Regions from separate parts of the Streptomyces sp. NBC_00727 genome, predicted to be linked through region 1. Evidence: riboswitches for the same ligand, from Rfam matches in the RefSeq annotation. Region 1 holds a riboswitch; each other region holds the start of a gene.

Region 1 (7,508 bases):
GAGCGGGCCGGGGCACCGGTCTTGATCTGACCGCAGTTCACGGCGACCGCGAGGTCGGCGATCGTGACGTCCTCGGTCTCACCGGAACGGTGGGACATCATGCACTTGAAGCCGTTGCGCTGGGCCAGCTCCACGGCGTCCAGGGTCTCGGTCAGCGAACCGATCTGGTTGACCTTGACGAGCAGGGCGTTGGCGGAGCCCTCCTCGATGCCGCGGGCCAGGCGCTCCGGGTTGGTGACGAAGAGGTCGTCGCCGACGATCTGCACCTTGGCGCCGAGCTTGTCGGTGATGACCTTCCAGCCGGCCCAGTCGTCCTCGTACAGCGGGTCCTCGATGGAGACCAGCGGGTACGCGGAGACGAGCTCCTCGTAGTACTCGGTCATCTCGGCGGCCGAGCGGGACTTGCCCTCGAACTCGTAGGAGCCGTCCTTGTAGAACTCGGACGCGGCGACGTCGAGCGCGAGCGCGATGTCCTTGCCCGGGGCGTAGCCGGCCTCCTTGATGGCCTCGATGATGAGGTCGAGGGCGGCGCGGTTGGACTCCAGGTTCGGCGCGAAGCCGCCCTCGTCGCCGAGGCCGGTGGACAGGCCCTTGGTCTTCAGGACCTTCTTCAGCGTGTGGTAGACCTCGGCGCCCCAGCGCAGGGCCTCGGAGAACGACTCGGCGCCGATCGGCGCGATCATGAACTCCTGGATGTCCACGTTGGAGTCGGCGTGCGAGCCGCCGTTGAGGATGTTCATCATCGGAACGGGCAGCAGGTGCGCGTTCGGGCCGCCGAGGTAGCGGAAGAGCGGGAGGTCGCTGGCCTCGGAGGCGGCGTGGGCGACGGCGAGGGAGACGCCGAGGATGGCGTTGGCGCCGAGCGAGCCCTTGTTCTCCGTGGCGTCCAGGTCGAACATCGCCTGGTCGATGAGGCGCTGCTCGGTGGCGTCGTAACCGACGAGCTCCGGGCCGATCTGCTCGATCACGGCGAGGACGGCCTTCTCGACGCCCTTGCCCTGGTAGCGGTTGGGGTCGCCGTCGCGAAGCTCAATGGCCTCGAACGCGCCGGTGGAGGCGCCGGACGGAACAGCAGCACGACCGGTGCTGCCGTCGTCGAGGCCGACCTCGACCTCGACCGTGGGGTTGCCCCGGGAGTCGAGGATTTCCCGGGCTACGACGACGTCGATGGACGGCACGAGGCATCTCCTTCTGGGATATGACGCTGATTGTGCAGGGTCGCTTTGGCCTTGCGACAAGAGCCTAACCGGCCCGGCCGTCTGCGTCGGCCGACCGCCCGTCCCCTGGGACGAAAAAGGACCCGAGGACGGGCACACCGGGGCGAAATGCCAAATATTTACTGACCAGTAACTACAACAGTTGAACGATCAAGGGGTATCGGCACCCCTGATGCGGCGTGCCCCGGCCCGGCACGCACGGGGGGAGGTGCGCGCCGGGCCGGGGCGGCCTGAGCAGTCGGTGAGGAGGAACCGCGACTACTTCGTCAGGTGGAGCTGCTGACCCGGGTAGATCAGGTCGGCGTCCTGGACGATGTCCTTGTTCAGCTTGAACAGCTGCTCCCAGCCGCCCTTGACGTGGTGCGCGGCGGCGATCTTGCTCAGCGAGTCGCCGGTCACGACCTTGTACTCGCCGTCACCCTTGGCGACCTTCTGGCCGGTGGGGGTGGTGACCGTCTTCTTCGCGGCCTTCTTCGGGGCGTCCGAGCGGTCCGAGCGGTTGGTGGCGGGGGCCTCGGTGCGCTCGTCCTTCTTCGGGGCGGCCTCCTGCTTGGGGGCGGCCTCCTGCTTCGCGGAGCCGGAGCCGGTGTCGACGCCCGGGTCGACACCGTCGTTGGTCAGGTTGCCGGCACCGGCGCAGGCCCAGGCGCCCGGGCCCTGCATGTCGAGGAGCTTCTCGGCGGTGGCGATCTGCTGGGCCTTGGTGGCCAGGTCGGCGCGGGCCGCGTACTGCGTACCGCCGGCGGCGGCCCAGCTGGACTGGGAGAACTGCAGGCCGCCGTAGTAGCCGTTGCCGGTGTTGATCGACCAGTTGCCGCCGGACTCGCACTGGGCGACGGCGTCCCACGTGGCGACGGAGGCGGCGGAGGCGTTGGTGGCGCCCATCAGCGGGACGGCGACGGCGGCACCGGCGACACCGGCGAGCGTGGCGACACGGACGGCCTTGGACGGACGGCGGTGCTTGTTGCCCTTGCGGTTGAACAGCATCGAGTCTTCTCCTCACCGACGCCTGCGAGGTGAGCTGTCGGGTTCGGGCCAAGTGAGTTGCCCGGCCGCGCTGCTGGCGCGACTTCACCCCTAGCCGGTCCTGATGCGTCTCCCGACGATCCGGCCCAGCGCCTACCTGGGTCCCCCGCTCCTGCCTACGGCGCTTTCGCGTCTGTTCCCTTCGACCGACGGCAGGATTCGGCGTGACGGTCGACGGGGCCCGCGGTGCGAGCGGTTCTGACCGTAATCACACCCAACCCTCATATTCAAAGATGGACATACCGGATAATCATCCCGTAAGAGCATCCGATGAACCCTCATTTGCGCAGGTCGGAAGGGATGCGGCGGGACCTCCCGGACAAGAGCCGTCAGTTCACGCAAAGAGACCCATGTCTCACTCGGTCAAAAGTGGGACATGGGCCTCTTAAACCACCCAAAACTCAGGAGGCTCTCAGCTGCTCGCCGGCGCTTCTCACTGGGCGTCAGCCGGGGTCTCGCCCGTAGTGTCGGCCGGGGTCTCAGCCGGGGCGTCGGCCGCGGTGTCGGCCGCCGTGTCGGACAGGCCGAGGTCGAGGTTCTGGCCCGGCAGGATGAGGTCCGGGTCGGAGCCCACCTCGGCCTTGTTCGCCTCGTACAGCTCGGGCCAGCCGCCGGGCAGGTCCTGCGCGTCGGCGATGGCCGACAGGTTGTCGCCCGGCCGGACGGTGTACGTGTCACCACCCGGCTGCGCCGCGCCGTCGCGTGCCTCGCCGTCACCCCGCGAGGCGTGCCGGCCCGTGTCGCGGCCGCTGCCCGCCCCGGTGGTGTCGTCGGCGGCCGGGGCGCCCCGGTGCTTGCCGCCCGTCTCCCGCGCGCCGTCCGACGCGCCGGTGGAAGGGTCGGCGGACGGGTCGGCCGAGCCGGAGGGGTCCGTGGACGGGGTGGAGGACGGGTCGGCGGAGGGAGAGGCGTCGGCGCCCTTGTCCGCGTCCTTCTCCCCGCCCTTCTCGGCGCTCCTGCCCGCGTGCTTGCCGGTGCTCTTGCCGGCGTCCTCGTCCGTGGCCGTACCGCCGGCCGCCTCGTCCGCCGCCTCGTCCGAGGGGGTGGCCGTCGCACCCGACGAGGCGTCGTCCGCCGGGTCGGTGCCGAGCCCGGCGTCCAGACCCGAGTCCGCGCTGCGGGCGGGCTCGTCGGAGTCCTCGTCGCCCGGGTCGACGTCCGCCGCGCCCGCGCTCTTGCCGAGCCCGGAGATCACCGCACAGCTGGGCCACGCCTTCGGGCCCTTGGCGGCCAGGACCCGCTCGGCCACCGCGATCTGCTGCGAGCGGCTGGCGAGGTCGGCGCGCTCGGCGTAGGCCTCACCGCCGTACGCCTTCCACAGCTCGGGCGAGAACTGGAGGCCGCCGTAGTAGCCGTTGCCCAGGTCGGCGCTCCAGGTCCCGCCGCTCTCGCACTCGGCCACCCGGTCCCAGGTCGACGCGTCCGCCGCGTGCGCGCCCGCCGCGCCGAGCAGCGGGATGGCGATGGCCGAGCCGGTGACGCCGGCGGCGACGACGATGGCGGGTGCCTGACGAGGGCGACGGTGTCTGCCGTTCGCGGAGCCCATGGGAGTTGCCTTCCGTGTGACTGACAAGCGACTGGTGAGTCGAACGGTGAACCTAGCGGGAGTCGAACGTGAGTCACAAGTCGATGCAGCGCAGATCACGTGAAAGTCACAGAGTTGACAGAGTGTCACTTTCATTGGCCCGCACATGCCTCGCTCCACAGCCACGGAGAAGCGCCGCACCTGCCGCATCACAGCGCCGACCGGGCATCAAGAGCTTCTCCACGCCCTTGTACCGGCAGACCCTCACGCAGTTGAACGGTGACGGTGAGCTTCGGCAGCACCGAGTGCCTGTATGCCTCCACACCCCGGCAATCCGCCCCCAGAACGGCCATGATCTCCGGCCGGGCCCCCCGCTTCCACCAGAAGAGCCGGCGCTCCCTCATGGGGTTGATCCGACTCCAGGTGAGCGGCATCTCGACCCATGACAAGCCGCTCCGCAACCTGTGGAGCATGCCGGAGAACTGCACGCGGATGTCGTACTTCGAGACGAAGTGCTTCTTCGACTTCTCCGGGAGGAACCCGCGCAACATCGCCAGAACCGCCTCCCACTCCTCACCCGTCGGGTCGGGAGGCACCAGAGTCCCCGTCTCGTGATGCCACTCCCTGACCTCGCACCTGATGCCCGACCTGGCCGCCCTCCCCATCGCCCGGGGTGTGACACGGACGTCGAGGAAGTCGCACAGCTCCTTGCGTTCGTCCGGTGTCATGCTGTCGAGGCACTCGCGAGCACTGCTCGCGACGGCGGCAAGTTTCGTCGCCTGCCGCTGGTGATCCGCTTGTGTCCGCAACCATTGTTCGGCGACGTCCTTCTGCCTTCTGTACTCCTCCAGCTCCTGTTCCATCACCTTGAGCCCGGCCTTGAGAACAAGGGGATCGATGCCGGCCTCCAGGTATGCGGGCACTTGCCGGTGAATGAGGTTGCAGCGGTAGCCGCGCGCTTTCCCGCTCCCCCGTCCCATGCCGGTGCAGACCGCCCCGCAGAGACTGTCGATCCGGCCGCTCAGGGGATAGATCCGGTCGTTCTGGAACCCGATTCTTCCGAGCGTCTCCATGAGCAGCCCGGCGCGCTCCTCGGAGATCTGATTCTGGTCCTCAAGGCCGAAGCCGTCGAGTTGCTCGCCGGTGGAGACTCGTGCGTACTTCGCCACGACGATCACAGCTGAAGCGGGCAGGCATAGGCATCCGAGACTGTTCCGTCCCCGGGGTGTTGACGCACCGCCGGGAAGGTTTCGGCCTCATGGCGCTCTACCAAGCACTGTGAGGCCGGTGCCATTTTCCGAAGAGAATACGCTGCGCATACGAGCACTTTCTGGGAAAATAGGCGGATCATCACTCGTTCGTGTGGGGCGATCGCCGGCCTCGTCCCGCAGCTGACTGCGGCAGGACCGGAGTCACGGGGCCGGATACCGTCGTCATGTGAACCGCACCCCGCCGCCCGAACTCTTCACCTGGGAGTTCGCCACCGACCCGTACCCCGCCTACGCCTGGCTGAGGGAGCACAGTCCGGTGCACCGGACGACCTTGCCGAGCGGTGTGGAGGCATGGCTCGTCACCCGTTACGCGGACGCGCGGCAGGCCCTCGCGGACAGCCGCCTCTCGAAGAATCCGGCTCACCACGCGAAGGACGCCCAGGGCAAGAGCAAGACCGGCATCCCGGGCGAGCGCAGCGCCAACCTCATGACGCATCTGCTGAACATCGACCCGCCCGACCACACAAGGCTGCGTCGGCTGGTGTCCAAGGCGTTCACGCCCCGGACCATCGCCGTTTTCGGGCCCCGCGTACAGGAGTTGGCGGACCGGCTCATCGACGACTTCGCGGCGAAGGGGGAGGCGGATCTGATCCATGACTTCGCCTTTCCGCTCCCCATTTACGCCATTTGCGATCTCCTCGGCGTACCTGAGGAGGATCAGGACGACTTCAGGGACTGGGCCGGCATGATGATCCGGCACGGCGGCGGCCCGCGCGGCGGGGTCGCCCGGTCCGTGAAGAAGATCCGCGCCTACCTCGCGGAGCTGATCCACCGCAAGCGGGAGAACCCCGGCGACGACCTGATCTCAGCACTGATCCGGGCGAGCGACCACGGCGAGCACCTCACCGAGAACGAGGCCGCCGCGATGTGCTTCGTGATCCTCTTCGCGGGCTTCGAGACGACCATCAACCTGATCGGCAACAGCGCGCACGCGTTCTTCCGAAACCCCTCACAGCGCGCCGTGTTCCAGAGCGCGGTCGAGCGAGGAGACGACCGCCTTCTGGACACCGCCATCGAGGAACTGCTGCGCTTCGACGGCCCGGTCGAGCTGGCCACCTGGCGCTACGCCACGGAGCCGCTCGGCATCGGAGGAACACAGATCCGTGAGGGCGATCCCGTGCTCGTGGTCCTCGCGGCGGCCGACCGCGATCCGGCCCGATTCACCGAGCCGGACTCGCTCGACCTGTCCCGTCGGGACAACCAGCATCTCGGATACGGGCACGGCATCCACTACTGCTTGGGGGCGCCCCTCGCACGGCTTGAGGGTCGCACCGCGTTGGAGACCTTGTTCCGTCGCCTGCCCGACGTTCAGCTGGCCGTAGAACCCGGTGACCTCCGATGGCGGGGCGGCCTCATCATGCGCGGCCTCCGCACGCTCCCGGTGGAGTTCACGGCGGTGAACAGCACGCAGGGGTGAGGCGGAGGCGGCAAGCCCGACGTTATCCGGTGCCCTCCGCCGTCCTGATCGCGTCCCGGTACGCCCGCCCCGCGGCCCGTAGCGCGGCCTCCGGGTCGACGCCGTCCTCCTGGGCGCGTACGGCGAGGGCGAGGAGGCGGTAGCCGATGTCGTCGCCCTCGGGGAGGGGGACGTCGAGTCCGGCGGTACGGGCCCGGCTTGCGAGCTTCGCGGCGAGCGCCAGGCCGGGCTGGCCGAGCGGTACCCCGTCGGTGACCGATTCACGCTGCTTCTCGATCGCCTTGGTGCGCAGCCAGTGGGCGTGGACGTCCTCCGGGGTCTCCGCGGTCTCGTCGCCGAAGACGTGCGGGTGGCGGTGGATCAGCTTCTCGATCAGCGTGCCGGCGACGTCGTCCAAGGAGAACGGTTCCTCCTCGGCCTCCTCCGCGATGCGCGCGTGGAAGACGACCTGGAGCAGCACGTCCCCCAGCTCCTCGCGCAGTTCCTCGCGGTCGCCGTCCTCAATCGCCTCGACCAGTTCGTACGCCTCCTCGATGGCGTACTTGGCGAGGCCCTTGTGGGTCTTCCGCGAGGTCCACGGGCACTCGGCGCGGATGCGGTCCATGACCTGGACGAGATCGAGGAGCCGGGCGCCCGGCAGGTCGTACGAGCCGGGGAGCAGCTCCAGGTCGGGCATCCGGACCCGCCCGGAGCCGGCCAGCCGGGCCAGGCCGTCGGTGAGCGGCTGGTTGCCCTCGCCGCCGGTGAGGACGACCACGGTCCGGCCGCCCGCGCAGGCGTCGACGAGGTGCTGGGCCTCGGGCACGCCGGGGGTGACGGTGACGCCGGCCTCGTGCAGATACGGCAGCTGGGGCTGCTCCGGCTCGCCGCAGCGCACCTCGTCGGCGGCGTGCAGCGCCTGCCAGGCGGGCCAGGACAGCAGTCCGGGCGCGACCCGGTGGCTGGCGGTGAGCAGGACGATGCGGCCGGGGTCTTCAGCGTTCACGCCACCGAATCTACCCGGCCGCACGCGGCGGCTCTCAGGCCCCGGCCTCGGCGGCCGCCTGGGCGGG
Region 2 (7,508 bases), 3.8 Mb from region 1:
GCATGATCGGCCTGGGCTGCGGCGCCCGTTCCTACACCTCGCGGCTGCACTACTCGTTCGACTACGCGGTGCGGATGAGCGAGGTGCGGGGCATCATCGACGCCTACACGGCCACCGAGGACTTCTCCCGCGCCGTGGTCGGGCGGTACACCGACGGGGACGAGGCGCGCCGCCGCCATCTCCTCCAGTCGGTGCTCCAGGCCGAGGGCATGGCCCTGGACGGGTACCGCGAGCGGTTCGGGACCTCGCCGTACGAGGACTTCCCGGAGGAGCTGGCCCGGTTCGAGGCCCGGGGGTGGCTCGACGGCGGGGCCCCGGCCGAGGAGCTGCTGCGGCTGTCGCCGGAGGGGCTGGCGTACTCCGACGCGCTGGGCCCGGAGCTCTTCTCCCCCGCCGTACGGGCCGCGATGGCCGCGTACGAGCTGAAGTGAGTCACCCGTGGACCTGACCATTCTCTACCGGGGACCGCTCGCCTCCTGCGACTACGACTGCCCGTACTGCCCGTTCGCCAAGCGGCGCGACACCCCGGAACAATTGCGGGCGGACCGGGCGGCGCTCGAACGGTTCACCGCGTGGGCGGCGGCGCAGACCGGTGACCGGATCTCGGTGCTGTTCACGCCGTGGGGCGAGGGCCTGGTGCGCTCCTGGTACCGCCGGGCGATCGTGGAGCTGGCGGGCCTCCCGCACGTACGCCGGGTCGCGATCCAGACGAATCTGAGCGGCCGTACGCGGTGGCTGGCCGAGGCCCCGGAGGCGGCCCGCGAGCGGATCGCGCTGTGGTGCACGTACCACCCGGGGCAGACGCCGTACGAGCGTTTCGTCGGCAGGTGCGCGGAGCTGAAGGGCCTCGGGGTCCGGCACAGCGTGGGTGTCGTGGGCCTCGACGCCCATCTCGACGAGGCGCGGCGGCTGCGCGCGGCGCTCGCGGACGAGGTCTACCTCTGGGTCAACGCGGCCGAGGGGCACACCTATACGGACGAGGAGGCGGAGCGGTGGACGGCGATCGACCCGCTGTTCCCGTACAGCCGTCATCCGCACCGCTCGGCGGGGCTGCCCTGCCGGACCGGTGAGTCGGTGATCTCGGTGGACGGGGAGGGCACGGTGCGCCGCTGCCACTTCGTCCGGGCGGAGCTCGGCAATCTGTACGACGGGAGCTACCGCCGGGCGCTGGTGCCGCGGGCGTGTCCGCTCGCCGTGTGCGACTGCCACATCGGCTATGTGCACCTGGAGACGCTGCCGCTGTACGACGTGTTCGCGGGCGGGGTGCTGGAGCGCATTCCGGCGGCGCTGCCGCTGTCCCCGGTCGCCGCGACGCGGTCGCGGGGCGACTGAGGACAGCGGGTCCGTCAGAGCGGCAGCAGGTCGGGCCGCTTGGGCTCGACGTGGTCCCCGGAGGATTCGCCGCGCAGCCGCCGTCCGATCCATGGCACCAGGTATTCGCGCGCCCAGTGGATGTCGTCGCGGCGGATCTCCAGCGCGCCGCGCGGGGGCTGCGGCGGCCACGGCTGGTCCGGGTCGGCCGGCACGTCGAGGCCGAGGACCTGGGCGGCGCGCAGCGCGACCCGGGTGTGTCCCTCGGGCGACAGGTGCAGCCGGTCGCCGTCCCAGGCGCGCCGGTCCTGCACGGAGCGCAGCGACCACAGGTCGAGGACCGGGCAGTCGTAGCGGTCGGCGATGGCCCGGACGTGGGCGGTGTAGGTGGCGATCTTGCCGCGCAGATGGCGCAGCACGGGGACGCCACGGGTGTCGAAGCCGGTGGTGACCATGACGGTGCCGACCGACCGCGTGAGGTCGGCGACCGCCCGCTCGAAGCGTTCGGCCACGTCGTCGGGGTCGGTGCCCGGCCGGATGATGTCGTTGCCGCCGGCGCAGAAGCTCACCAGACCGGGGGCGAGTTCCTTGGCGCGGGGCACCTGCTCCTCGACTATCTGGTCGAGGAGGCGTCCTCGTACGGCGAGATTGGCGTACCGGAAGTTTCCGTGCGCGGAAACGGGTGAGCCCTCGGCGTCCGCCGGAATGCCGGGCTCCGGGAGCCGGTCCGCGAGGAGTACCGCGAGCCGGTCGGCCCAGCCGACGAATGTTCCGTCCGGGCCGGGGTCGCCGACTCCCTCGGTGAAGCTGTCGCCAATCGCCGCGTACGACCCGATGGCGCCCTGTCGGTCGATGACGCCCTGTTGGATGTTGTTCGAATCGTCTGCCACAAGCGCTTATCCTGCACCCCGGAATGTGACCTACGCGACCGTAATAAGGGGTTGACGGGTGGTGAGATAAAGCACCCGGTCAGTTTTCGGTAAAGGGGGAATAAGCAGAGGGACGGCGCACCGCGGTGCGCCGTCCCTCTTGCCGTTCAGTGACCCGGATCACGGGTCGGTACCGCCTGGATCAGACGTTGATCCCGTGCGACGCCAGGTAGGCGATCGGGTCGATGTCCGAGCCGTACTCCGGGCCGGTGCGGACCTCGAAGTGGAGGTGCGGGCCGGTGGCGTTGCCGGTGGCGCCGGAGAGGCCGACCTGCTGGCCCGCGGTCACGGTCTGGCCCGCCGAGACGGAGAGCGAGGACATGTGGCCGTACTGGGAGTAGTGGCCGTCGGCGTGCTGGATGACGACCTGGTTGCCGTAGGCGCCGCCCCAGCCGGCGGTGACGACGGTGCCGGAGGTGATGGCCTTCACGCTGGTGCCGGTGGCGACGGGGAAGTCGATGCCGGTGTGGCTGCCGCTGGACCAGTTGGCACCGGAGGCGCGGTAGGCGGTGGTGTGGTTGCCCGGGACCGGGTGGACGTAACCGGAGGCGTTGTCCTGGGTGGCCGGGGCCTCGGTCTCGGTCTTGGCCTCGGTCTTCGTCTCGACCTTGGTCTCGGTCCTGGTCTCGGCCTTGGGCGCGGCCTTCGTCTCGGTCTTCTCCGCCGTCTCGGCCGGTGCCTTGGACGGGGTGGCGGCGGCGGGGGCCGCCTTGGCGCCGAGGGTCAGCTTCATGCCCGGGAAGATCAGGCTCGGGTTCTCGCCGACGACCTCGCGGTTGTCCTGGTACAGCTTGTGCCAGCCGCCCTTGAGGTGGTGCTGGGCCGCGATCTTCGACAGGTAGTCGCCGGAGACCACGGAGTAGGTGGTGGTGCCGGTGCTCTTCGCGGGCTTGGCCGGGGTGGTGTGCGCGGCGACCGACTTCGAGGCGGCCGGGGCGGACTGCTCCGCGGCGTGGGCACCGGTGGCGCCGAGCAGCGGAAGCGCGATGACGGCTCCGCCGGCGCTCGCGGCGACGACGCCGCGGGCGATGGTGCTGGACTTGGGACGGCGGTGCTTACCCGAATTGGGCATGAAGAATTTCCTCTCCGGCGCCTGCGAGGTGAGCTGTCGGGTTCGGGCTGGAGATGCCCGGCCGCGCCTGGCGCGGCTTCACCCCTAGCCGTCCGGTCGTCCCGGTCGGCGGCTTACCTGGTTCCCCCGCTCCTGCCACACGGTGAGTGGATGCGAATTCCGGACGGCGGCAGGATTGGGCGTTCCATCCGGATGGCATGGAACGTAAGCGAGCCGGGACGGCGGAAACAAGCCATGCGTTCCGCATCGGATTCCGCACCTGAATTGCGGCGCGGAATTCCGGTCACACTCCGTGGATTACGGATCTTGGCTTTCCGCGCGGCGCACGGCCTACCCCGCCGGGGCGTCACCACACACCGTCACGGATATGATCCCGCTCACGAGCGGGTGATCATCTCCCTTACAACCGGGGCGAGTTCGACATAACGCCGCAATACGGACATGTCATGGTCATCGTCCGCGGCGCAGCCGCACCACTCGTGCGTCCAGGTCGCCGCGCAGCCCGCTGGGCAGCCCGTGGTGCAGCAGCACCGAACCGTGGTGCACCGCCCCCGTGTCCAGGCAGGTGTACGTCGCCTCCGGGTCGAGTCCGCGCAGCCGAAGGGCCGGCGGCTGCTCCCCGTACCGCTGGGCGTGGAGCCACATCAGGACGACGGTGTCCGCGCCCCGCACGTACTGCACGGCGCTCAGGCCGGACCCCGGTGCGCGCAGCCGGTACAGCTCGCCCAGCTGCACGACGGGGCGGATCTCCTTGTACAGCTCCACCCACCCGCGCGCCTCGTCCAGCTCGGCCGCGCTCCACTCGGTGAGGTCCCCGCCGATCCCGAGCACCCCGGCCATGGCGCTGACGAACCGGAAGCGCAGGGAGGAGCGGCGGCCGTTGAGCTGGACGTTCGGGCTGTCGGTGACCCAGGCCGCCATGACGCGCGCCGGGTGGAGCTGCCCGAAGCCGTGCTGGATGGCGAGGCGGTCCAGCGGGTCGGTGTTGTCGGACGTCCAGACCTGGTCCGTACGGGAGAGGATGCCGAGGTCGATGCGCCCGCCGCCGCCCGAGCAGGACTCGAAGGCGACGCCGGGGTGGGCGGCGCGCAGCCGGTCGATCAGCGCGTAGAGGCCGTCCACGTGCTCGGTCCACAGTCGCTGCGGGTAGTCGGCGCCGGGCCAGCCGGCGTCCGAGAAGCAGCGGTTGAAGTCCCATTTCACATAGTCGACCGGCGTCCCGGACAGCAGCGCGTCCAGGCTCTCCCACAGATGGGCCCGCACATCGGGGCGGGCCAGGTTGAGGACCAGCTGATTGCGGAATTCCGTGCGTTCCCGGCCGGGGAAGTGCTGCACCCAGTCGGGGTGGGCGCGGTAGAGATCGCTGTCGGGGTTGACCATCTCGGGTTCGACCCAGATCCCGAACCGCATGCCGAGCCCGTGCACATGGCGCGCGAGCGGGCCGAGCCCGTCGGGGAAGCGCTGCGGGTTCGGCGTCCAGTCGCCGAGCCCGGCCCGGTCGCTCACCCGCTGCCCGAACCAGGCGTCGTCCACGACGAACAGCTCGACGCCCATCGCGGCGGCGCGTTCGGCCAGCGCCCGCTGCTGGTCCTCCGCGATGTCGAAGCCGGTGGCCTCCCAGGAGTTGTAGAGCACCGGGCGCGGCTCGGAGGCGTCCGGGATCACATGGGCGAGCTGCCAGGCGTGCCAGGCGCGGCTCGCCCCGCCGAAACCGCCCGCGCTCCACAGCCCGGCGAAGACGGGGCCGGTGTACGACTCCCCCGGCGCCAGCCGCAGCAGCCCGGACTCGTCGTGGCCGGCGCCGCCGGTGATCTGTACGAGCCCGTCGGGCAGCCGCTGTACGGCGATGCGCCAGGAGCCGGACCAGCCGAGCGCGCAGCCGTAGACCTCGCCGCTCTCCTCGGTCGCGGCGCCGTCCGCGTCGAGGGCGACCCAGGGCAGGCCCTGGTGGCCGGTGTGGCCGCGCCGGCTGGAGAGCAGGTGTTCCCCGTACGCGAGCTCCGTGCGCTCCAGCTGGGTCTCCGCCGCCCAGCGGCCGTGCAGCCGGCTGAGCCGCCAGCGGTCGCGGGCGGGCAGCGTCCAGGCCGCGGCATCGGCGCGGAGCACCTCGACGGGCGGGCCGTCGGGCCCGGCGTGGGTGAGGGTGGTCCAGCGCTCGATCACGTCGGAGTCGTCCCGCATCCGGTAGTGCAGGATGATCACGAGCCGGTGGACCGGGTCGTCGAAGGAGAGCCGCAGCTCGTCGCCGTCCACCGCGTGGCCCGCGAACACCCACGCGGTCCCGCGCACCTCGTCGGTGCGCACCGACAGGGCGGGGCGGACGAACCGGGGGCCGCCCTCGACGGGGTACTCCTCGCGGCCGTCGAGCGGGGACTCGAAGCCCCGGTCGGGCGGCGCGGGCGCCTCGGCCAGGGCCTGGGCGGCGGCCAGGGAGATACGCGGGCCCCAGTGGAGATGCAGCAACTCGTGCCGGTCGGTGAGACGCAGGGCGTAGCTCCCGTTCGCCCCCGTCAGCAGCCAGATCCGGTCGCCGGCCTCGATCATCGCGCGCCCCCGTCCGCGTACTCACAGATTCACACCGGTCCGCACATCATCGACCGTCCACGCACCGGGGGCAACGGCGCGTGCGCGGAAAACGGCCCCGGCGACCGAGATGCCTGGCCTACGAACCGATGTCGTATCGTCGCGGGCGTGGGCCCGACGGCGACACGCGCCGGGGCAGAGCCTCCAGGAGTGACCGTGACGCAGCAGCTGCCGCAGACCCCGCCGACGGAGCCCGTACTCACCGGCGTCCGCAACTTCCGGGACGTGGGCGGTCTGCCCACCACCGACGGCCGCCGGGTCCGGCACGGCAGGCTCTACCGCAGCGGCCACCTGGCGCACGCCACGGCCGAGGACGCGGCGTTCCTCGGCGGGCTCGGTCTGCACACCGTCTTCGACTTCCGCAACGCTGCGGACCACAAGCTGGACGGCCTGGATGTGGAGCTGCCCGGCGTCCGGAACGTGAGCATCCCGCTCAGCGACCCGGCGGACGGGGCGGAGTTCTGGCGGATGGTGCGCGACGGCAACATGGCGGAGCTGCGCTCGATCCTGGCCGGCGGCAAGGGCACCGGCCGCATGGTCGCCTCGTACCGCGCGATCATCCTGGAGCGCACCGCCGAGCACAGCCGGGTGCTGCACGCCCTGGCCGAGGACAGCGTGCCGGCGCTGATGCACTGCGCGGCGGGCAAGGACCGGGCGGGGCTCTCCATCGCGGTGACGCTGCTGGCGGTCGGCGTCGGGCGGGAGACCATCGAGGCCGACTACCTGAAGTCGAACGACGCGCACCGCCGCTACCGCATCCGGCGCAGCGACACCTCGCCGGCCGGGATGTCCCCGGAGGTGCTGGAGCTGCTGAACCCGCTCTTCGGCGCCCAGCCCGACTACCTCGCCGCGGCCTTCGCCGCCATCGACGAGACCTGGGGCGACACCGACCGCTACCTCGCCGACGGGCTGAAGCTGGCGCCCGCCACCCGGGAGCGGCTGCGCGAACGGCTCCTCGACGAGAGCTGAGCCGGCGCCGCCTACTGGTTGTGCATGCCGACCGCGAAGAGCAGGTAGAGGAACGCGGCGATGACGTGCCCGGCCACGAGGTAGGCGAAGAGCCGGATGACGAGTCCGCGCGGCATCTTCTTCTCGTGGGTGTCGGCGCCGGGGCGCGGGGCCGGGGTGAGCGGGTCGTAGTTCTCGGAATCGGACATGACTGGCCTCTCTGGCTGCCGGGAGGGCCCCGGCGGCGGAATCGTCTCAGCGACGGTGGACCGGGCCGCCGAGGCACAGCTCGGCGGCGGGGCTCTGCAGCAGGGTGTGGACGAAGAGCAGCTCGGAGCCCTCGGGTTCGGGGGCCGCGATCCGGTGCGGGGTGAGCGAGTCGAAGTGCGCGCTGTCGCCCGGGGCGAGGTCGTGGACCGTCTCGCCGAGTGTCACCCGCAGGCGGCCCGCAAGGACGTACAGCCACTCCTCGCCGGGGTGGACGCGGACCAGGTCGCCCTGGGCGCCGTACGGGACCCGGACGCGCAGCGCCTGCATGGCCCGGCCGGAGCCGCCGGCCTGCTGGTACAGCCAGCCGTCGGCCGCCGCGCCCTCGAACGGGCGGCCGCGGACGATCGCGTCACGTTCCGGGGGCATCTCGCCCAGCAGCTCGGAGACCGTCGTAC
Region 3 (7,508 bases), 2.8 Mb from region 1:
CGTAGTTCGACTGGAAGGCGACCGTCTCCTCGTCGATCGACTCCGTCATCAGCGAGGTCGCGTCGGCCATCCGGCATTCGGTGTACCGCATGGCGGCCGGCGGGTCGTCGTTGCCCAGGGAACCGAAGTTCCCGTGTCCGTCGACGAGGGGCAGGCGCATGGAGAACGGCTGGGCCATGCGCACCAGCGCGTCGTAGATCGACGCGTCGCCGTGCGGGTGCAGCTTGCCCATGACCTCGCCGACGACCCGGGCGCACTTCACGAAGCCGCGGTCCGGGCGCAGGCCCATCTCGTTCATCTGGTACACGATGCGGCGGTGCACCGGCTTCATGCCGTCGCGGGCGTCCGGCAGGGCGCGGGAGTAGATCACCGAGTACGCGTACTCGAGGAAGGAGCCCTGCATTTCGTCGACGACGTCGATGTCGAGGATCTTCTCCTCGAAGTCGACCGGCGGCGGGGTCTTCGTGCTGCGGCGGGCCATCGCTGCTGCGACTCCTTCACGGATTTCGATCGGGCAACCTCAGGTTCCCTCAGGTTCTGACGCGCACCATTGTGGACCGCCGCACTGACATCCCCGACCTCGACCCGTCCCAAAGGGCCCTCGCAGCCCGTCCCGAGGCGGCGGAGGACCCCCTTCCGGGGAATTTCGCGCGAAGCTTCACCGCACGGGAACTTCGGCAGGTGCCGGTTCGCTTGCATACAGTGGCTGTGTCTCGAAGCAGCTTCCCGCAGCGGCTTCTTCATATGGACATCCAGTAGCGCGATCGAAGGGACGTACATGCCCATGGGTCACACGGCCACCGCCCAGGCCGGCTCCGGCGGCCTGACAGCGACCGAGCACCGTCTGGCCAATGGCCTGCGCGTGGTGCTCTCCGAGGACCATCTGACCCCGGTCGCGGCGGTCTGCCTCTGGTACGACGTCGGCTCGCGCCACGAGGTCAAGGGCCGCACGGGCCTGGCCCACCTCTTCGAGCACCTGATGTTCCAGGGCTCCGGACAGGTCAAGGGGAACGGGCACTTCGAGCTGGTGCAGGGCGCCGGCGGCTCGCTCAACGGCACCACCAGTTTCGAGCGGACCAACTACTTCGAGACGATGCCCACGCACCAGCTGGAGCTGGCCCTGTGGCTCGAGGCCGACCGGATGGGCTCGCTGCTCGCCGCGCTCGACGAGGAGTCCATGGAGAACCAGCGCGACGTCGTCAAGAACGAGCGCCGCCAGCGCTACGACAACGTCCCGTACGGCACCGCGTTCGAGCGGCTGACCGCTCTCTCCTACCCCGAAGACCACCCGTACCACCACACCCCGATCGGTTCCATGGCCGACCTGGACGCGGCGACCCTCGAGGACGCCCGCGCCTTCTTCCGTACGTACTACGCGCCGAACAACGCCGTCTTGTCGGTCGTCGGCGACATCGACCCCGAGCAGACCCTCGCCTGGATCGAGAAGTACTTCGGCTCCATCCCCTCCCACGACGGCAAGCAGCCGCCGCGCGACGGCGCGCTGCCCCCGATCATGGGCGGCCAGCTGCGCGAGGAGGTCCGCGAGGAGGTGCCGGCACGCGCCCTGATGGCCGCTTACCGGCTGCCCCACGACGGCACCCGCGAGTGCGACGCGGCGGACCTCGCCCTGACCGTGCTGGGCGGCGGCGAGTCCTCCCGCCTGCACAACCGCCTGGTCCGGCGCGACCGTACGGCGGTGGCTGCCGGGTTCGGACTGCTCCGGCTCGCCGGCGCGCCCTCCCTGGGCTGGCTGGACGTCAAGACGTCGGGCGGCGTCGAGGTGGCCGAGATCGAGACCGCGGTCGACGAGGAGCTGGCCCGGTTCGCCGAGGAAGGCCCTACGCCCGAGGAGATGGAGCGCGCCCAGGCCCAGTTGGAGCGTGAGTGGCTCGACCGGCTCGGCACGGTCTCGGGCCGCGCCGACGAACTGTGCAGGTACGCGGTGCTGTTCGGCGATCCCCAGCTCGCGCTGACCGCCGTGAACCGGGTCCTCGACATCACCGCCGAGGAGGTCAAGGCGGCCGCGCGGGCCCAGCTGCGGCCCGACAACCGGGCGGTCCTGGTCTACGAACCGGTCGAGCCCGCCGAAGAGGCCGAGGCCGCCACCGACACCGACGCGCACGAAGGGGCGGACCAGTGACCGACGCTGCCGCGACTGAAGTTTCGATGCAGTACCACCCCCAGCCCGCTCCCGGCGTGGCGCGCCCCTGGGCCTTCCCCGCGCCCGAGCGCGGCTCTCTGCCCAACGGGCTGACCGTGCTGCGCTGCCACCGCCCCGGCCAGCAGGTCATCGCTGTGGAGATCTTCATCGACGCCCCGCTGGACGCCGAGCCCGAGGGCCTGGACGGCGTGGCCACGATCATGTCCCGCGCCCTGTCCGAGGGCACCGACAAGCAGAGTGCCGAGGAGTTCGCCGCCGAGCTGGAGCGGTGCGGCGCGACCCTCGACGCCCATGCCGACCACCCCGGCGTCCGGGTGTCCCTGGAGGTCCCGGCCTCCCGGCTGGCCAAGGCGCTCGGCCTGGTCGCCGAGGCGCTGCGGGCACCGGCCTTCGCGGACAGCGAGATCGAGCGGCTGGTGCGCAACCGGCTGGACGAGATCCCGCACGAGCAGGCCAACCCGGCCCGCCGCGCGGCAAAGCAGCTCTCCAAGGAGCTGTTCCCGGCCACGGCCCGCATGTCGCGCCCGCGCCTGGGCACCGAGAAGACCATCGAGCGCATCGACACCGCGGCCGTGCGCGCCTTCTACGATGCGCACATCCGCCCGTCCGCCGCGACCGCCGTGGTCGTCGGCGACCTCACCGGCATCGACCTGGACGCCCTGCTCGCCGAGACCCTCGGTGACTGGTCCGGGAACACCGCCGAGCCCCGCCCCGCCCCGCCGATCACGGCCGACGACACCGGCCGCGTGATCATCGTGAACCGCCCGGGTGCGGTGCAGACCCAGCTGCTGATCGGCCGCATCGGCGCCGACCGCCACGACAGCGTGTGGCCGGCCCAGGTCCTCGGGACCTACTGCCTGGGCGGCACGCTCACCTCCCGGCTCGACCGGGTCCTGCGCGAGGAGAAGGGCTACACCTACGGCGTGCGGGCCTTCGCCCAGGTGCTCCGCTCCAGCGCCGCGGACTCCGCCTCGGGCGCGACGGGCGCCGCGATGCTGGCCATCAGCGGCTCCGTGGACACCGAGTCCACCGGCCCGGCCCTGGACGACCTCTGGAAGGTCCTGCGGACGCTGGCCGCCGAGGGCCTGACGGACGCCGAGCGCGAGACGGCCGTGCAGAACCTCGTGGGGGTGGCGCCGCTGAAGTTCGAGACGGCCGCCTCCGTCGCGGGCACCCTCGCCGACCAGGTGGAGCAGCACCTTCCGGACGACTATCAGGCGACGCTGTACGCCCGCCTCGCCGAGACCGGCACGGTGGAGGCGACCGCGGCCGCGGTCAACGCCTTCCCGGTGGACCGGCTGGTCACGGTCCTGGTCGGCGACGCCTCCCGCATCGAGGAGCCGGTCCGGGCCCTCGGGATCGGTGAGGTGTCGGTCGTCACCGGCTGACCGGTCACTTCGCCCCTCGGACGGGCAACGGGGAGGCTCCGGCGCGTGGTTGCGCCGGAGCCTCCCCGCATGACTGGACCCGTTTGCCCTCTATGTGGCTGATTTGAGCGCTATATGATGATTCGCCCTGTGGGATGCGCTACAAAACCCCGTGCCCGTTTGGTGACGGGAAGTCCGGCCGCTTAGCGTCGGGTCCGCTGTCCGCCACTCGTACGCCGCATCCGTGACGTACCGGGCAGCCATCGCCGAGTCCCCGTCCGGCGCGAGCCCGGGGAGCCGGGGACCCACGCAGTCCCTGGGGTGAATCGGATGCCGGCGCCCCCCGGGGCGAGGCGTCCGTAGGAGACCTTCCTGCTCCGAACCCGTCAGCTAACCCGGTAGGCGAGAAGGAAGGAAAGGACCAGCCACCCCATGGCGTTCACCCGTGCCACCGGGAAGCACCGTGCCCCGAGCCGTCTGACGCGTACCGGCGCCAAGGCCGTCGGCATCGCGACCCTCGCCACCACCGGCGTCGTCGGATCGCTGGCCTCACCGGCCCTCGCCGCCGACGCGGGAACGGCCCCCGCCGCCACCGAGACCGGGCTCTCCCAGATCCTCACCATCGAGAAGACCCTCGCCGACCGGATCGAGGCCCAGGCCGCCGCGCAGCAGCACCTCGCCGACGCCGCCGAGAAGAAGGCGGCCGCCAAGGCGAAGGCCGTGAAGAAGGCCGAGACCGCGAAGAAGCAGGCCGCCGCCAAGGCGGCGAAGGTCAAGGCGGCGGCCAAGGCGAAGGCCCAGGCCGCACGCGAGGCCTCCGGACGCGCCGGCCGCTCCATCACCCGCACCGCTCTGGGCGGCACCTACGGGCTCCCCGTCGCCGGCTCGTACGTGACCACCGGCTACAAGTCCAGCGGCTCGCTCTGGTCGTCCGGCAGCCACTCCGGCATCGACTTCCACGCCGCCTCCGGCAGCTCCGTCGTCGCCGTCGGCGCCGGTACGGTCGTCGAGGCGGGCTGGGGCGGGGCGTACGGCAACAACATCGTGCTCCGGATGACGGACGGCACGTACACCCAGTACGGCCACCTCTCGTCGATCGGCGTCTCCGTCGGCCAAGAGGTCGCGGCCGGCCGCCAGATCGGACTCTCCGGCTCCACCGGGAACTCCACCGGCCCGCACCTCCACTTCGAGGCCCGGACCACGCCCTCCTACGGCTCCGACATGGACCCGGTCGCCTACCTGCGCGCCCACGGCGTCACCGTCTGACCGTTCGCAGGCTCCCCGGCGAAGGCCCCGGCATCCCGCCGGGGCCTTCGCCGTACCCGTACCGCCCAGCCCGCCCCGCTCGGCCGTAACCAAAAGATATTCATGAATTCTCGCCCGGCATCGGAAATGCGAGCGCATTGCAATAGAGTCATGGCAGAGGTGTCGATCGGCCGCTGTTCGCGGGGATTGAGACGGAGGTTCGGACATGCGTGTTCCGGCGCATTCGGTATGCACGGCAATCCGTGACGACATCGTTTCCGGTGTTTTCGAACGCGGCAGCCGGCTCACCGAGGAGGTGCTCGCACGGCGTTACGGGGTCTCCCGCGTCCCGGTACGGGAAGCGCTGCGCACCCTGGAGTCCGAGGGCTTCGTCGTCACCCGGAGACACGCCGGGGCCTGCGTCGCCGAGCCGTCGGAGCAGGAGGCCGCCGATCTCCTGGAGGTCCGCAAGCTGCTGGAACCGCTGAGCGCCGCCCGCGCGGCCCAGCGCCGGACGGAGGCCCACCTCAAGGTGTTGCGCGGCCTGGTCCGGCTCGGCCAGGAGCGGGCCCGCCGGGGCGAGGGCGAGGACCTGCGCTCCCTCGCCGGCTGGTTCCACGAGACGCTGGCCCAGGCCTCGGGCAGCCCCGGCCTCATCGCCCTGCTCACCCAGCTGCGCCACAAGATCGCCTGGATGTACGCGGTCGACCAGCCGGCCCGCCCGGTCGAGGCGTGGGCGGAGCACGGGGCGCTCGTGGACGCCGTGGCGCGCGGCGACGCAGAGCGGGCGAGGGCCCTGGCCATGCAGCTCGCCGAACGCCAGGGCGCCGCGCACCGGCTGCGCCGCGCCGCCCGGCCCACCTCCGCCACCGTGCCCCGGGCCGGCCGCGTGAGGACTTCGCAACGTGCCGTAAACACCGCGAGCGGCCGGAATTAACAAAGGTCGCGTACAAATAAATAAGGGCCCGCGTAAAAACCGTAAAAGCGTCGCGGGTTATTCGGTCCGGTCGTCGCGTCGGCGCACATACGCAAAAGCCGCGGCGCCCCATGCAGGGGGCCGCGGCTTTGCCGCGAGAATTCCGGCGGTTGTGACCGCTCGGGCTCAGACGGTCTCCGGGAGCTCTTCCAGACCCTCGGCGACCAGCTTGGCCAGACGGTCCAGCGCGGCCTCGGCGTTGTCCGCCTCGGACGCGAGCACGATCTCCTCGCCACCCTGGGCGCCGAGGCCGAGCACCGCGAGCATGGAGGCCGCGTTCACCGGGTTGCCGTCCGCCTTGGCGATGGTGACGGGAACGCCGGAGGCCGTAGCGGCACGGACGAAGATGGAAGCGGGGCGGGCGTGCAGGCCCTCGGCCCAACCGACGTTTACGCGGCGCTCAGCCATGGTTCTGCCCTTCACGAATCAATGGTTGTCTAGACCAGTGTCTCATGTGGTGCGCGATGCTCCGGGGCCGACCCGCGGGCCCTCCCTAGGCCCGTGCCCACGGTCGTCCGGACACCCCAGACTGCCCCCGCCCCGGCGCCCCCGCGACCGGTGCGACGGCCGTAGGCTTGGCCCATGCAGCCCTCTCCGGAGCAGAGTCCGCATCACGCCTACCCCGATCACTGGGAGGCGGACGTGGTGCTCCGCGACGGCGGCACCGCGCGGATCAGGCCGATCACCACGGACGATGCCGAGCGCCTCGTCAGCTTCTACGAGCAGGTTTCCGACGAGTCGAAGTACTACCGCTTCTTCGCGCCCTACCCCCGGCTCTCCGCCAAGGACGTCCGCCGCTTCACCCATCACGACTACGTCGACAGGGTGGGCCTGGCCGTCACGGTGGGCGGCGAGTTCATCGCCACCGTCCGCTACGACCGGATCGACGCGACCGGCCGCCCCGCCTCGGCCCCCGCGGACGAGGCCGAGGTCGCCTTCCTCGTCCAGGACGCCCACCAGGGCCGGGGCGTGGCCTCCACCCTGCTCGAACACATCGCGGCCGTCGCCCGCGAGCGCGGCATCCGGCGCTTCGCCGCCGAGGTGCTGCCCGCCAACACCAAGATGATCAAGGTGTTCCGGGACGCGGGCTACACCCAGCGGCGCAGCTTCGAGGACGGCTCCGTCCACCTCACCCTGGACCTCGAACCCACCGCCGAGTCCCTCGCCGTCCAGCGCGCCCGTGAACAGCGCGCCGAGGCCAAGTCCGTGCAGCGGCTGCTCGCCCCCGGCTCCGTCGCCGTCATCGGAGCCGGCCGCAACCCCGGCGGCGTCGGCCGCACCGTCCTGCGCAACCTCCTCGGCGCGGGCTTCACCGGCCGTGTCCACGCGGTGAACAGCGCCCTCGAAGCCGGCCAGGACACCATCGACGGGGCCCCCGCGCACCGCTCCCTGGGCGAGATCGGCGAGCCGGTCGACCTCGCGGTCGTGGCTGTCCCCGCCGACCGGGTCCCGGAGGCCGTCGCGGACTGCGGCGAACACGGCGTCCAGGGGCTGGTCGTCCTCTCCGCCGGTTACGCCGAGTGGGGCGCCGAGGGCCGCGAGCGCCAGCGCGAACTGGTCCGCCAAGCCCGCTCGTACGGCATGCGGATCATCGGGCCCAACGCCTTCGGCATCATCAACAACTCCGAGGAGGTCCGGCTCAACGCCTCGCTCGCCCCGGAACGGCCCGCCTCCGGCCGCATCGGTCTGTTCACCCAGTCCGGCGCCATCGGCATCGCCCTGCTCTCCGGCCTCTACCGGCGCGGCGCGGGCCTCTCCA
Region 4 (7,508 bases), 2.0 Mb from region 1:
CCGGCCGCGGACCGCCTCCAGCAGCGGTTCGAGGAGCGCGACGGCGCCTTCGAGATCCACCGCTACGACTCCGGGGCCGCGGCCCGGGACGCGATCGAGGACCGTACCGTGTATGGCGCGGTCGTCGTCTCCGAGAAGGGCCCCGCACTGCTGACGGCGAGCGCGGCCGGCCCCGTGGTCGCCCAGCTGCTGCACGAGGCCGTGAGCGCCGGGGCCCCGGTCGGCACGGCCGTACCGGTCACGGACGTGGTGGCCGCCCCCGCCGCCGACCCCAGGGGCGCGGTGCTCAGTTCGAGCATCTTGCCGCTGGCCATCGCCGGGGTCGCCGCGGGTGCGGCCGTGACCCTGCTCCGGCTGCGGGGCGCACGGGCCGGGGCCGCGCTGCTGGGCGTGGCCGTCGCGGTGGGGCTCCTGGCCACCGCGGTCACGGACAGCTGGCTCGGCGCCCTCACCGGCGACTGGTGGAGCGAGGCCGGGGCCATCGCCCTGACCGTGCTCGCCATCGGCGCGCCGGTCGCGGGGCTCGCCGCCCTGATCGGGACTCCCGGCATCGGCCTCGGCGCCCTGCTCATGGTGCTCCTGGGCAACTCGTTCTCCGGGGTGACCAGCGCGCCCGAGCTGCTCCCCCGGCCCATCGGCACGATCGGCCAGCTGCTGCCGCCGGGGGCGAGCGGGTCGCTGCTGCGGTCGGTCTCCTTCTTCGACGGCGCCGCGGCGGGCGGCGCGGCCCTGACGCTCGGCGTGTGGGCGGTGCTCGGACTGGCCGCCGTCCTCATCGGCGGCCGCCGCGGGACCGCCGCGCCGGACAGCGCACCGACCACGGCCGCTCGGGAGCCCGCACTCGCCGGCTGATCCGCGCACGCCCGCACAGCAACGCGAAGCGCCCCCGTCCCGACGGACGGGGGCGCTTCGCCGAGTACGGAGGTTCAGTCATCCCGGCCGTGGTGCCCGCGGTGCTCGGCGGCGATGCCGAAACGCTGCCGTTCGCCGGCAGCGGACGCGGTGGAGCCGATCGAGGAGACCGAGCTGATCACGTGCTCCTGCTCCGCCGCCTCCTCCTTTGCACCCGGGCCGTTCCGCCGAGCAGATCGCCGAGGACACCGAGCGCGACCTCGTCCTGGACGCGGAGGGAGCCCTGGCCCACGGGATCGTCGACCACGTCGTGCGGAGCCGCGTCCCGGTGCCGCCGCGCTCCGTGCGGTGAACCCGTGGTGCAGCCGCCGGAGTTCCCACCGCTGCCCGCGCTGACCCGGGCCGAGAGCGAGTTCATCGACCTCTATCTGCACGTCGTCGACCAGGTGGGCCGGATCAACCCGGCCCGCGGCGACGACACGCACACGGCGCTGCGGGCGGCCCAGGCGCTCGCCTCGCACGCGGCGGCCCTGCGGGACGCCCTGGCGGTGATGCACCGGCGCGGTGAAACCCGCATCCACAGCACCACGTTGACCCGGGCGCTCCGGGCGCTGGACGGGGAGCGGCGGGCGGGGCGGGTCACCCTCCCGCCGGATCCCCCGAGTTGACGCGCCCGGTCATGACACGCCCGACGGACGCACCGGATTTCCTCGCTCGTTCGGCGTAGGCGTTCCCTCTCACGAGCGACGGTCCGATTTGCCTTTTCCTGATGCGCGTGGGGCGGATTCCCTCGCGACACCGCTGGTACCGGCAGGACTCCGGGGGCGGGCCGGGGCGGTCGGACGGCCCGTGTCCACCTGAACGGACCATCCGTGACGGTCTTCACTTATGGCCGTTTCACCTCGGAAATCCGGCACGAGGTGAGTCAAGATCCCTGGGACGACAAGCCCCCGCCGCCGCGGCGGGGCGGTCCGGGCGGACGCCGAGTCCTGCCGCCGTCCGGATGCCTGGTCGACAGGAGTGGATCGGCAGGAGTGGAGGACCCGAGCACTACGGGACCGCCGGATGTCCGGCTGTCCCTCGGGGTGAAGCCGCCGTGCGCGGCCGGGCAACTTCGCCAGCCCGAACCCGACAGGTCATCCTTCACAGGCGGCTGACGAAGGGTTGCGCATGAGTGCGCAGGTTCATGTCCCGTCTCTGCTCGCCCGGGCCACGACGGCCTCGGCCATGACTCTCGCCGCCGTCGGCGGCACGCTGTTCGTCCCCGGTGCCGCGACCGAGGCGCATGCCGCCGGCCATGCGATGAAGGCGCTGAAGATCGCGGCGTCGAAGAAGGGGGCGCCCTATCGATGGGGCGCCACCGGGCCCAGCAGCTTCGACTGTTCCGGGCTGACGCTCTACTCGTTCAAGAGGGCCGGCAAGAAACTCCCCCGGACGGCCCAGCAGCAGTACAACAGGACCAGGCACATCTCGGCGTCCAAGCGGCAACGAGGTGACCTGGTCTTCTTCCATTCCGGGAGCAGTGTCTACCACGTCGGCATCTACGCCGGCAGCGGGAAGATCTGGCACTCGCCGAAGACCGGCGCCGTGGTCCGCCTGGAGAAGATCTGGACCAGGAGCGTCCTGTACGGCCGGGTGAGCTGACGCGGGCCCGGCCGGCCTCAGGGCTGGAGGGGGACCTGCCACGGAAGTGCCACCCAGACGGTCTTGCCGCCGTCGGCGGTGGGTGTGACGGTCAGCCGGCCGCCGTACTCCTTGGCCAGTGAGCGGATGATGACCATGCCACGCCCGTTGTCCTGCTGGACGGCGGCGGGCAGCCGCTGGGGCCTGCGGGGATGACTGTCCGTCACGCCGAGGCGCAGCTGCTCCTCCCGTTCGAGACGCAGGTCGACCGTGAAGGTGGGCGACTGCCCGAAGGTGTGCAGGACGGCGTTGGTGGCCAGCTCCGAGATGATGAGGCGCACGGTGTCGGCGGTCTCCGTGTCGTCGGGCAGGCCCCACTCCGCCAGCACCCGGGCGACGTACTTCCGGGCCGCGGAGACCGAGACCGGCTCGCTCGGCAGAGTGACACGTGCTTCCTGATGGTCTGCCATGGCGAGCCGTCCCTTTCCCACCCGGTACCGGCCCGCCGAGCGGTCCGGTTGTGCTTCGCGCCAGATTGCCACCGATGCTGCCCCCCGCGGCGGCGATCCACCAAGATATGCATATATCTGTCGCTCAAACCGGTGAACTCTCCCCGCCCGGCCCCGCTCGGGCGCCACACTGTCCCCTCGGCAGCCAGTGGAGGGAGCCATCAGATGCAGCACGGCCCAGCGGTGCGGCGCCGCAAGCTCGGCGAGGAGCTGCGGAGCCTGCGCCAGGCGTCGGGGCTCACGAGCCGGGAGGCCGCGGGACTGCTCGGCTGGCACCAGTCGAAGGTGAGCAGGATCGAGACAGGTGTCAGCGGGGTGCGGCCGGATGACGTGAACCGGCTGCTGGACGCGTACGGGATGGACGATCCGAAGCTGCGCGAGGTCCTGGGCGCGCTCGCCGGTTCGGCGGGCGGCGGCGGGGCCGGCTGGTGGCACGCGTACCGGGGTCTCATCCCGCCGCAGTACCGCGACTTCATCAGCCTGGAGTCACAGGCGCGCACCGCCCGCACGCTGGAGACCTCCGTGGTGCCGGGCCTGTTGCAGACGGCCGACTACGCCCGTGCGGTGACCCGGGCCTCCCTCGACGGGCTGCCGTCCGGTCAGCTGGACTCGCTGGTCGAGGTGCGGCTGACCCGGCAGGGGGTGCTGCGGAGCGATCCGCCGCTGCGGCTGAGCGCCGTGCTCGACGAGGCGGTGGTGCGTCGGGAGGTCGGTGGCCGAAGGGTGATGCGCGAGCAGCTGCGCCATCTCGCACGGGTGGCACAACTGCCCCACGTGCAACTCCAGTTACTCCCGTTCTCGGTCGGCGGGTATGTGAGCCTCACCAGCCCTTTCGTTATCTTCTCCTTTCCGACCGCTTCCGACCTTGACGTGGTCGTTCTTGACCACTTGACGAGTAGCCTCTATCTGGAACGGAAAGAAGACCTTGCGGCGTACAGCTCGGCCTTCCGAACCCTTCAGACACACGCGCTGTCGCCGGAGCACACGCTGGACCTGATCGCCGCGATCGACCGCGACGATCGGTGACCCCCCACCGCCCGGAGGAAGCGTCATGCCCGATCGCCTCGCTCAGTACGCCTTACGGTGGCGGCGCAGCAGCCGCAGCACAGGGATGAACAACTGCGTGGAGACCGCGCCGCTGGGGAGCGGACGGCTGCTGGCCGTGCGCGACTCCAAGGATGTGGCCAGGACACCCCTGGAGTTCTCAGCCCCGGCCTGGACGTCCTTCGTCTCCGGCCTGAAACGCTGACGCGGACCGCGCCTCAGTTCCGGGGCGCGGTCTGCCGCACCGTCGCCACCGCCCGCGCGACCTGCTCGTCCGTCAGGTCACCGCGGGCGGTGAGCCGCAGCCGGGAGATGCCGTCGGGCACGGACGGCGGCCGGAAGCAGCCGACCGCCACCCCGGCCGTACGGCAGTCGGCGGCCCAGCGGACGGCGGCCTCGGGCGAGGGCGCCCGCACCGAGACGACCGCCGCGTCGGGCCGCACCGCGGTCAGCCCGGCCGCCGTCAGCCCCTCGTACAGCGCGGTGGCGACCGTACGCGCCCTGAGCGCGCGTTCCGGTTCGCGGCGCAGCAGCCGTAGTGCGCCCAGGGCCGCGCCGGCGGCCGCCGGAGCGAGTCCGGTGTCGAAGATGAACGTACGGGCGGTGTTGACCAGGTGCTCGATGACCCGGGCCGGTCCGAGGACCGCGCCGCCCTGGCTGCCCAGCGACTTGGAGAGGGTGAGCGTGGCGACCACGTCCTCGTCGCCCGCGAGGCCCGCCGCGGCGAGCGCGCCGCGCCCGCCGTCGCCCAGCACGCCGAGCCCGTGCGCGTCGTCCACGAGGAGCGCCGCGTTCTCCGCCCGGCAGACGGCGGCCAGTGCGCCCAGCGGCGCGGCGTCGCCGTCCACGGAGAACACCGAGTCGGTGACGGCCAGCTTCCGCCCGTCGTGCCCGCGCAGGGTCTTGCGGAAGGCATCCGGGTCGGCGTGCGGGACGACGCCGGTCTCGGCCCGGGAGAGCCGGCAGCCGTCGACGATGGAGGCGTGGTTGCCCGCGTCCGACGCGATGAGGGCGCCGCGCCCGGTGAGAGCGGTGAGGGCCGCGAGGTTGGCGGCGTAACCGGAGGAGAGGACGAGCGCGGCCTCGAAGCCGCAGAACGCGGCGAGTTCGCGTTCGAGTTCCGCGTGAAGCGCGGTCGAGCCCGTGACGAGACGGGAGCCGGTCGCCCCGCCGCCCCAGCGGCGCGCCGCGTCGGCGGCGGCTGAGGTCACCTCGGGGTGCCGGGTCAGGCCGAGGTAGTCGTTGCTCGCGAGGTCCAGCGGCTCCGCGTCGGCGTCCCGGGGCCGCAGCCTGCGGACGAGCCCCGCGTCCGCGCGCCGGCGTGCCTCTTCGTCGATCCAGTCGAACGGGGTGGCGGGCATGGGCGATCCCTCTTGTAGGCAGCCCACAGACCCTAACCGCGGTCACTCGAAGGCACGGTGTGGCAATGCACACACCCCCCGTGAGCTCTGTTGTCCGGTTCCTCCTTGGCTCCGGGCGGTGCGGTGCGTCAGGATCGTCGCCATGGACCTCCTGAACACGCTGGTGGACAAGGGGCTGCGGCGCGAGCTGCCGACCCGCGAAGAAGCGCTCGCCGTACTGGCGACCCCGGACGACCAACTGCTCGACGTGGTGGCCGCGGCCGGCAAGGTGCGCCGTCAGTGGTTCGGGCGGCGGGTGAAGCTCAACTATCTGGTGAACCTGAAGTCCGGGCTCTGCCCCGAGGACTGCTCGTACTGTTCGCAGCGGCTCGGCTCCAAGGCCGAGATCCTCAAGTACACCTGGCTGAAGCCCGAGGAGGCGTCGAAGGCGGCGGCCGCCGGGGTGGCCGGCGGCGCCAAGCGCGTCTGCCTGGTGGCCAGCGGCCGGGGCCCGACGGACCGGGACGTCGACCGGGTCTCGAAGACCATCGAGGCCATCAAGGACGAGAACGAGGGCGTCGAGGTGTGCGCGTGCCTCGGTCTGCTGTCCGAGGGGCAGGCCGACCGGCTGCGCACGGCGGGCGCCGACGCGTACAACCACAACCTCAACACGTCCGAGGGGACGTACGGGGAGATCACGACCACCCACACCTACGCCGACCGTGTCGACACGGTGCACCAGGCGCAGGCGGCCGGTCTCTCCGCGTGCTCCGGGCTGATCGCGGGCATGGGCGAGAGCGACGCCGATCTGGTCGACGTGGTCTTCTCGCTGCGCGAGCTGGACCCGGACTCGGTGCCGGTCAACTTCCTGATCCCGTTCGAGGGGACGCCGCTCGCCAAGGAGTGGAACCTGACGCCGCAGCGGTGTCTGCGCATCCTGGCGATGGTGCGGTTCGTCTGCCCGGACGTGGAGGTGCGGCTCGCGGGCGGGCGCGAGGTCCATCTGCGCTCGATGCAGCCGCTCGCCCTCAACCTGGTCAACTCGATCTTCCTGGGCGACTACCTGACCAGTGAGGGCCAGGCGGGCCAGGCGGACCTGGACATGATCGCGGACGCCGGTTTCGAGGTGGAGGGTGCGGGTACGACGACGCTCCCCCGGCACCGCGCGGACGCGGCGGCCGGCTGCGGCTCGCACGCGGGCAGCTGCGCCTCGGAGCCGGAGAGCTGCGGTTCGCACGCGGAGGGCTGCGGGCCCTGCGGCGAGGCGCCGGAGGCGGAGGCCGTTCCCACCGCCGAGGTGCCGGAAGCCCAGGTGCCGGGTGCCCGTACTGATCTGGTGGCGGTCCGCCGCCGTGGCGCGGGCACGGACCTCGCTCCCAATGCCTGAGCCGCTCTCCCCCGCCGTACTCCGGGATTTGGACCGGGCGCACGTCTGGCATCCGTACGGCCCGATGCCGGGCAGGCAGGAGCCGCTGGTCGTGGAGTCCGCGTCCGGGGTCCGGCTGCGGCTCGCCGAACCCGCTCACGGGCAGCACGAGCTGGTCGACGGGATGTCGTCGTGGTGGTCCGCCGTGCACGGCTACAACCACCCGGTGCTGAACGAGGCGGCGCGCGGCCAGCTGGACCGGATGAGCCATGTGATGTTCGGCGGGCTCACGCACGAGCCCGCCGTCCGGCTGGCGGCCCGGCTGGTGGAGATCACCCCGGAGCCGCTGCGCCACGTCTTCCTCGCCGACTCGGGCTCCGTGTCGGTCGAGGTCGCCGTGAAGATGTGCCTGCAGTACTGGCGCTCGGCCGGGCAGCCCGCCAAGAAGCGCCTGCTGACCTGGCGCGGCGGGTACCACGGGGACACCTGGCAGCCGATGTCGGTGTGCGACCCCGAGGGCGGGATGCACGAGCTGTGGTCCGGCGCGCTGCCCCGCCAGGTGTTCGCCGACGAGCCGCCCGCCGGTTACGACGCGGAGCCCGACCCCTCGTACACGGCGCATCTGCGCGAACTGATCGAGCGGCACGCGCACGAGCTGGCGGCGGTGATCGTGGAGCCGGTGGTCCAGGGGGCCGGCGGGATGCGTTTCCACTCTCCCGGCTATCTGCGCGTGCTGCGCGAGGCGTGCGACGCGTACGGCGTCCTGCTCGTGTT

What was found. A riboswitch is a leader RNA that binds a small molecule or an ion and turns the genes downstream of it on or off. The one in region 1 is predicted to bind cyclic di-AMP.
Region 2: another riboswitch for cyclic di-AMP. It lies ahead of OG242_RS29220 (peptidoglycan DD-metalloendopeptidase family protein); the one in region 1 lies ahead of OG242_RS11955 (transglycosylase family protein).
Region 3: another riboswitch for cyclic di-AMP. It lies ahead of OG242_RS25045 (M23 family metallopeptidase); the one in region 1 lies ahead of OG242_RS11955 (transglycosylase family protein).
Region 4: another riboswitch for cyclic di-AMP. It lies ahead of OG242_RS03005 (C40 family peptidase); the one in region 1 lies ahead of OG242_RS11955 (transglycosylase family protein).

What each region holds. Positions count from the first base shown of each region.
Region 1 is NZ_CP108981.1:2,683,750-2,691,257, forward strand. Features, by position in the region: gene eno (phosphopyruvate hydratase) at 1-1,178, opposite strand, end outside; gene OG242_RS11955 (transglycosylase family protein) at 1,476-2,204, opposite strand; cyclic di-AMP (ydaO/yuaA leader) riboswitch at 2,209-2,377, opposite strand; gene OG242_RS11960 (transglycosylase family protein) at 2,677-3,789, opposite strand; gene OG242_RS11965 (hypothetical protein) at 3,978-4,946, opposite strand; gene OG242_RS11970 (cytochrome P450) at 5,206-6,456, shown strand; gene OG242_RS11975 (nucleoside triphosphate pyrophosphohydrolase) at 6,479-7,441, opposite strand; gene OG242_RS11980 (SurA N-terminal domain-containing protein) at 7,476-7,508, opposite strand, start outside.
Region 2 is NZ_CP108981.1:6,471,482-6,478,989, reverse strand. Features, by position in the region: gene OG242_RS29235 (STM4012 family radical SAM protein) at 1-431, shown strand, start outside; gene OG242_RS29230 (STM4011 family radical SAM protein) at 439-1,332, shown strand; gene OG242_RS29225 (SGNH/GDSL hydrolase family protein) at 1,347-2,201, opposite strand; gene OG242_RS29220 (peptidoglycan DD-metalloendopeptidase family protein) at 2,383-3,312, opposite strand; cyclic di-AMP (ydaO/yuaA leader) riboswitch at 3,316-3,471, opposite strand; gene OG242_RS29215 (alpha-galactosidase) at 3,763-5,856, opposite strand; gene OG242_RS29210 (tyrosine-protein phosphatase) at 6,052-6,864, shown strand; gene OG242_RS29205 (DUF6126 family protein) at 6,876-7,052, opposite strand; gene OG242_RS29200 (helix-turn-helix domain-containing protein) at 7,099-7,508, opposite strand, start outside.
Region 3 is NZ_CP108981.1:5,514,456-5,521,963, forward strand. Features, by position in the region: gene OG242_RS25030 (DNA topoisomerase (ATP-hydrolyzing) subunit A) at 1-481, opposite strand, end outside; gene OG242_RS25035 (M16 family metallopeptidase) at 779-2,140, shown strand; gene OG242_RS25040 (M16 family metallopeptidase) at 2,167-3,549, shown strand; cyclic di-AMP (ydaO/yuaA leader) riboswitch at 3,783-3,947, shown strand; gene OG242_RS25045 (M23 family metallopeptidase) at 3,961-4,794, shown strand; gene OG242_RS25050 (GntR family transcriptional regulator) at 5,000-5,710, shown strand; gene OG242_RS25055 (HPr family phosphocarrier protein) at 5,876-6,157, opposite strand; gene OG242_RS25060 (GNAT family N-acetyltransferase) at 6,332-7,508, shown strand, end outside.
Region 4 is NZ_CP108981.1:700,023-707,530, forward strand. Features, by position in the region: gene OG242_RS02985 (ABC transporter permease) at 1-852, shown strand, start outside; partial or broken gene OG242_RS02990 (prevent-host-death protein) at 927-1,061, opposite strand; gene OG242_RS02995 (ATP-dependent Clp protease proteolytic subunit) at 1,061-1,204, shown strand; gene OG242_RS03000 (hypothetical protein) at 1,212-1,520, shown strand; cyclic di-AMP (ydaO/yuaA leader) riboswitch at 1,823-2,019, shown strand; gene OG242_RS03005 (C40 family peptidase) at 2,023-2,496, shown strand; gene OG242_RS03010 (ATP-binding protein) at 2,514-2,945, opposite strand; gene OG242_RS03015 (helix-turn-helix domain-containing protein) at 3,150-4,010, shown strand; gene OG242_RS03020 (DUF397 domain-containing protein) at 4,036-4,233, shown strand; gene OG242_RS03025 (8-amino-7-oxononanoate synthase) at 4,247-5,389, opposite strand; gene bioB (biotin synthase BioB) at 5,532-6,755, shown strand; gene OG242_RS03035 (adenosylmethionine--8-amino-7-oxononanoate transaminase) at 6,748-7,508, shown strand, end outside.